3 regions of the Empedobacter falsenii genome follow, and region 3 is predicted to be linked to each of the others. Evidence: riboswitches for the same ligand, from Rfam matches in the RefSeq annotation. Region 3 holds a riboswitch; each other region holds the start of a gene.
What was found. A riboswitch is a leader RNA that binds a small molecule or an ion and turns the genes downstream of it on or off. The one in region 3 is predicted to bind cobalamin.
Positions count from the first base shown of each region.

Region 1: it holds a riboswitch for cobalamin, as region 3 does, so the genes downstream of both, cobT (nicotinate-nucleotide--dimethylbenzimidazole phosphoribosyltransferase) here and FH779_RS00975 (acyl-CoA thioesterase) in region 3, are expected to answer to the same signal.
Region 2: it holds a riboswitch for cobalamin, as region 3 does, so the genes downstream of both, metE (5-methyltetrahydropteroyltriglutamate--homocysteine S-methyltransferase) here and FH779_RS00975 (acyl-CoA thioesterase) in region 3, are expected to answer to the same signal.

Region 1 is NZ_CP040908.1:2,917,511-2,919,781, reverse strand. It holds gene FH779_RS13685 (adenosylcobinamide-GDP ribazoletransferase) at 1-251, opposite strand, end outside; gene cobT (nicotinate-nucleotide--dimethylbenzimidazole phosphoribosyltransferase) at 245-1,264, opposite strand; cobalamin riboswitch at 1,365-1,485, opposite strand; gene FH779_RS13675 (hypothetical protein) at 1,496-2,140, opposite strand.
Region 2 is NZ_CP040908.1:3,584,706-3,586,976, reverse strand. It holds gene FH779_RS16715 (DUF5074 domain-containing protein) at 1-246, shown strand, start outside; gene FH779_RS16710 (Lrp/AsnC family transcriptional regulator) at 301-762, opposite strand; cobalamin riboswitch at 872-1,007, shown strand; gene metE (5-methyltetrahydropteroyltriglutamate--homocysteine S-methyltransferase) at 1,096-2,271, shown strand, end outside.
Region 3 is NZ_CP040908.1:201,888-204,158, forward strand. It holds gene FH779_RS00970 (tryptophanase) at 1-864, opposite strand, end outside; gene FH779_RS00975 (acyl-CoA thioesterase) at 984-1,397, opposite strand; adenosylcobalamin-variant (AdoCbl-variant) riboswitch at 1,527-1,613, opposite strand; gene FH779_RS00980 (LOG family protein) at 1,742-2,271, shown strand, end outside.

The sequences.
Region 1 (2,271 bases), 1.0 Mb from region 3:
TCTTCATGAAAGGCGCCAGTCAGTAAAACGCTTGCAATCATTGTGATAATAATGGCGATATCAACTGGTAAAATAAACTGACAAATCGTATAAATTAATGCATTAAAAATACCAACCAATAAACCAATTGCCGCATAATATTTCTGTGATTGATTCATAATTTCGTTGCTGTATGGAATTTTGAACGGAATTGGAATTCGTGTAAAAAACATCAACGCTGTTAAAAAATAAGTGATTTCTTTTTTTAGCATTCTACTTGAGTTTCTTTGTTACTCACGCCTGCTGATTCGAAACTCGCCATATCATTGTAGAAATTCACTGCACTTTTGATAATTGGATAAGCCAATGCGCAACCTGTTCCTTCGCCAACACGTAAATTGATTTTCAGAATTGGTTCTTCGTTGAAATAATTCAACAAATATTGATGCCCAGATTCATCACTTTGATGACAAAAAATAGCATTATTTAGAATTTCTGGTTTCAATTTAGACGCAACCAAAAACGCAGCCGAAGCAATATAGCCATCAATCATCAACAACATATTATGTTCGTAAGCAGATAACATTGCAGCTGTCATTTGAGCAACTTCAAAACCTCCAAAAGTGGCTAAAATTTGTTTTGGATCATTAATTTTCTCATGTGTATTCTTCGCTTCATTTAGAATATTGATTTTATTCTGTAATTGCTCATCATTCAAACCTGTTCCGCGTCCTACACATTGTGCGAGAGGTAAATCGGTTAAATAATGTACAAGCATCGATGCAGAAGAAGTGTTCCCAATTCCCATTTCGCCAAAACCAATAATATTTGTTCCGTTTTGAGCGATTTCGTCCACAATTGTCTTCGAGTAATCAAAACATTGTTCCAATTGATCTAAGGTCATGGCAGGTTCGTACAAGAAATTTTTGGTTGATTTGGTCACTTTACAATTTTTCAAAACCGAATAATCTTCGAAATCATAATTCACACCAGCGTCAACAATGGTTAAATCAATCTTATTTTGATTGCAAAAAACATTAATCGCCGCTCCATTATTTAGAAAATTAAAAACCATTTGAGGCGTAACTTCCGCAGGATACGCACTAACACCAGATTGTGCAATTCCGTGATCGCTTGCGAAAACAATTAGATGAGGTTGTATTAATTCTAACTGTTTTTTTTGTTGAACCAAACTAATTTTAAGTGCGATTTTTTCTAATAAACCTAAAGCTCCAAGCGGTTTTGTTTTAAGATCAATAATGTGTTGAATTTCTTCTTTTTGCATTTTATACTAAACTAAATTTTAATAAAAAAATGCTTTCGAAATCAAGTGCAATCAATTCAACAAATAATAAAATACATGTAGTTTTGATTGAGCTTCAATCGCGAAAGCATCATCTAAAAAGTGGTCTGGCTTATAGTTTTTCTCTACTTACAGTTGCGCGACAGCTCGAGATTTGCACTCGATTCCCTTTTGTGTTAGCAAGGTAAGAAAATAATCATAAAAGCAAAAAAACTATTTTTTAATAGCAATTATTCCTTGTATTGTCGGAGTAGTTACAATTTCACCTGTAATTTTTCCTTTTAACTCAAAATCACTTGTGTTAAATTTCAGTTTTTTAGGTAAATTTTGTTTCGTATAACTTTTTGTAATGTCCGATATATTTTCGTTTGAAGCTAATCGAATATCAATTGGTAAACCTTTTTGGATATCGCATTTTATAGTGTATTCTTCACCAACTTTTAAAGTTTGTTCTATCAATTCACCATTAATCAATAATCGGAAAGTAGAAAACTCTTGAATTCTAGAATTAGAACTTTTTGCAACAATTATTTTAAATTCAATCGATTCATTTTCTATAGAATTATTGATTGGGAATGGATTATCATGACAAGCTATATTATGTTTTTGAGCTTTTGATGAAGTACTCATTAATCCTAAAGCAGAAAAAATCATAACATTAGAAATCGTTTTCTTGAAAAGATTTTGACCTAATTGGCTTGGATGAAAAATACCACAATGAACATTTTTTTTCTGAAATTCATTCGAAATTTCGTCATTTGTCAAGTTAGAAAAGTCAGTAATTTTATGTTGACATTTTGCGCAAAAATTATCATCTCGTAATTTTTCTTTGCATGGGGTTGAGATTGTGATTTTCATATTTTTTAAAGTTTAGATTTATAATAGAGATGATTTTATGAATAAAAAGGTTGGTTTGATTTTTAGAAATAATTGATTTCGAATATTTGGATTTATGTAATATCTTTAACCACCTCTACTTTCCTTTAAAA
Region 2 (2,271 bases), 360 kb from region 3:
TCAGCCGTTTTAGGTACAAATGATTTAGCTAAATCTGCTGTAAATGTTTATCCAAATCCTGTTAATAATGTATTGTTTATTGAAACAAATGAAGCTTCAAAAGCCGAAATTTTCGCTATTACAGGAACTAAAATGACAGAGAAAACACTTCAAAAAGGGAAAAATCAATTAGATGTTTCCTCTTTACCAAAAGGTGTTTACATCATAAAAGTTAACAATTCTACTTTCAAGGTAATCAAAAAGTAGTGTGTTATTTATTTGTGGAAAAAAGGTTGAGCATTGCTCAACCTTTTGTTTTTTTTAAATATTGATTCCGTACGTATTTTTTATTTCAGCCATCACAAAAGAGCTGTGTGTACTTCCGATGCTTTCTAAAGCACCCAATTTATTGAAAACAAAATCTTGATATTGTTTCATATCCAAAACTTGCACTTTTAAGATAAAATCATATTCGCCCGAAATATTATAACATTCCACCACTTCATCAATCAACAAAATATCTTCCACAAGTTTATTCCCAATTGTGCGATCATGTTGTTTTAGCTTGATGCTGCAAAAAACCATAAAGCCTTTGTTTAGTTTTTCGGCATCCAAAACGGCTCTATAATTTTTGATATAACCTTGTTGTTCCAACCTTTTTATACGTTCAAAAACGGGCGAAGGAGATAAATTAACTAAAGCTGCAATGGCTTTTACTGTCAATTTTGAGTCTTTTTGTAGAATTCTTAATAATTCTAAATCGGTTTGATCTAATGTTTCCATCCAAATAATATTCTTTTCAATACGATATTTTATCGTTGTTAAAGTATTTTGTTTTGTAAAATTAATCATATTAAGTGGTATAATCTTATTTTTTCAAGTTTTACAATCGTTTATTTTGTCTTGTTACATTTGTAAAGAAATAAACAATAAATTATTGGGGAATCGTGTGAGAATCACGAGCTGTCGCGCAACTGTGAGTAATGGAAATTACAAGTCAGATTACCAATAGAAACAAAAGATGATACTTTCGCGATTTGAAGTCTGTCTGTCAAAATAGGTTTACTATTTATCAACTCGCGTTTGTGTTTTTTGAACATTAAAAAAACAATCAAAATGCAAACACAAATTTTAGGTTATCCAAGAATTGGCGCTAACCGTGAACTAAAAAAAGCCTGCGAAAATTATTGGGCAGGTAAAATTGAACTACAAGCTTTATTGCAAACAAGCCGTACAATTACCAAACAAAATTGGGCGCTGCAACAAGCTGCTGGTATAGATTTAATTCCGTGTAACGACTTTTCTTTTTATGATCAAGTTTTAGATTTTACGTTATCAGTTGGTGCAATTCCAGCGCGTTTCAATACGGTTGCGCTAAATAAAAAGAACACCGAATTAGACTTGTATTTTGCGATGGCAAGAGGCTTTCAAAAAGATAATTTAGATATTACAGCGATGGAAATGACAAAATGGTTTGATACCAATTACCATTATATCGTTCCAGAATTTGTAAAAAATCAAGAATTTAAATATTTCTCAAATTCTATCGTAAACGAATTTATCGCTGCAAAAAAAGAAGGTTTTAATCCAAAAACAGTTTTAATTGGACCAATTACTTATTTATTATTAGGAAAAGAAAAAGAAGAAGGATTTGATCGAATTGATTTAATTCAGAATTTATTGCCAGTTTACTTTGAAATTATTCAAGATTTAATCAATCATGGAGCAAATACAATTCAGTTCGACGAACCTTTTTTAGCTTTAGATTTAGATGAAAAATCGAAAACGGCTTATCGAGAAGTTTACAAAAAAATAAGAAAAGAATTTCCTCAACTTACAATTCAGGTCGCAACTTATTTTGATGGATTGAAAGATAATACAGCTTTAGCAATCAATTTACCAATTGATATTTTGCATCTTGATTTGGTTCGAGACGAAAATCAACTTGATGAAATATTGAATCAATTTCCTTCTCAATTAAAACTTTCTTTAGGTTTAGTTGATGGTCGAAATATTTGGAAAAATGATTTTCAAAAATCACTTTCAACCATAGAAAAAGTTGTGAACAAAATTGGAGAAAAACGTGTTATTATTTCAACCTCTTGTTCATTATTACATTCGCCTTGTGATTTAGATTTAGAAACAAATGAAAAAAATCTTCCAACAACAATCAAAGATTGGTTTGCATTTGCGAAGCAAAAATTGGAAGAAGTTGCTTTCTTAAAAAATTATTTTTCAAACCCGAATGACGAAAAATTGATTCAACAATATGAAGCGAATCAATTCTCTATC
Region 3 (2,271 bases):
TCCTTCGTATATAATTCCGAAATTCCCACAAATTTTATATAGCTCTTCATTATTCAGTGCAATAAATCCACCAATATTTACCAAACCATCTTTTTTCGCAGACATCGTCATTCCATCTCCATAAGAAAACATTTCTAAAACAATTTCTTTAATCGTTTTCGTTTTAAATTCTTCTTCTCTTTCTTTGATGAAATAAGCATTTTCAGCAAAACGAGCGCCATCAAAAAAGACTGGAATTCCATATTGATTAGACAATTCACGAACTTGACGAATATTTTCGATTGATACAGGTTGACCGCCAGAAGAATTACATGTAACAGTGATTAATGTAAATGGAATTTGTTCTTTTCCGTATTCTTTGTAGACATTTTCTAACTTTTGCAAATCGATATTTCCTTTGAAAGGATGAATCAATTCGCTGTCAAAAGCCTCATCAATAGTACAATCAATGGCGTGAGCTTTTCTAAATTCAATATGACCTTTTGTTGTATCAAAATGCGAGTTCCCAGGAACAACATGACCTTCTTTTACAAGAGCTGAAAACAATACATTTTCCGCTGCACGACCTTGATGCGTAGGTAAAAGAAACTCAAATCCAGTAATGGTATTGATGGTTTCTTTCAGTTTTAAGAAAGATTGAGAACCAGCATAGCTTTCGTCTCCAGTCATCATTGCAGACCACTGTTTGTCTGACATTGCTCCAGTTCCCGAATCAGTTAATAAATCAATAAATACTTTGTGGCTTTCTAGGTTAAATAGGTTGTAATCTTTTTCTTCGATCCACTTTTCGCGTTCTTCTCGAGTAGATTGATAAATTTCTTCGACCATTTTTATGCGAAATGGTTCGGCAAAAGGTAATTCCATTTTTCTTGTGTTTAATGTAAAACTAAGAAACCTTTAGAATATTATCAATTATTAATTGAAAATCATAAAAAAATCCTCTATCAAAAAGATAAAGGATTAAAAATTTTCTATAGCTCGTGTTAGTCAATAACAGGAACTGGTCGTTTGTTTTCGTTAATTGCAACTAATGTAAACGTTCCAGAAATCGCTTTATCACGTCCGTCACGATACATACTTTCGATAAAAACATCAATTTGTACATCCAAACTTGAGCGTCCTACACGTACTACTTTTCCTACCATTTCTACGATAGTTCCTGCAGGAATTGAATGTTTAAAATCAATTTTGTCACTACTTACTGTAACAATAGGTTTGCGACAAAAACGAGTTGCTGTCATAAAAGCAATTTCATCCATCAAATACATTACTGATCCTCCAAACATTGTGTTGTGGTGGTTTGTATCTCCAGGAAAAACAGCTTTGAAAATACGAGTTTCAGAATTGATGATACGTTGTTCAATCAACTCTTCTCTTGGTGTTTTTTCCACTTCCATTATCATATATTTACACGTTACTTTTCTTAATTAATTTTTGAGTTGATAATGTTTTTTTGTGGTGGTTTGATGATTTCATAGAACATAATTTTTACTTTTTTCGCGAAAGTTTTTGGTTAATTATTAACTCAATTTAGTGGCATTCTGACTTGTCAAAAATATTGATTTACAGTTGCGCGACAGTTCGTGATTTGCACACGATTCCCCATTAAGTTGAGCACGAATTTGATGCAAATATAAATTAGAAAAATGAAAATTTGCAGATTTATTGTGCCGAATTCGTTGGTTTGGAATAATTCGTGTAAATTCATTTTTCCGAATTTTTAATGAAGTAAGAAATAAGAATGAAAATAAAACCAATCAAAGATTTAGTTCATAATCTATCAGAATGGAATGAATTAATTTCTCAAACCAAAGATTTAACCGATAAAGTAGTTCAAGATGTTAATTTTTTGCGTCAAGAAATTAATTGGGAAGAGTATAATTTATGCAATACATCTTTTTTGGGTTGTAAGTTTAAACAACATGAAGCAATCTATTTAATAGAAAAAGGAGCATTCGTTTATCCAAAATTTGAATCAGTTCCCTATAATCCATATCGTGGAAAATTGTATACTTGGCAAGAGTTGATGGAAGGTTATGATCCGGATAATGACCAAAGTATAGATCTTAAAATTTATAAACATTTCAAAAAACATAAATATAATCCGTCTGTTTCAGAAGCTTTGGCGCAACGTTTACACGATTTGTCTATTGATGATGGTTTGCGTCGAATTTTGGAATATGACGATAATGGAATGACGAAGAAAAAAGTGGTTGGCTTTATGGGTGGACATTCTACTGCGCGCAATTCGGAGTTTTATAATGAAACCGC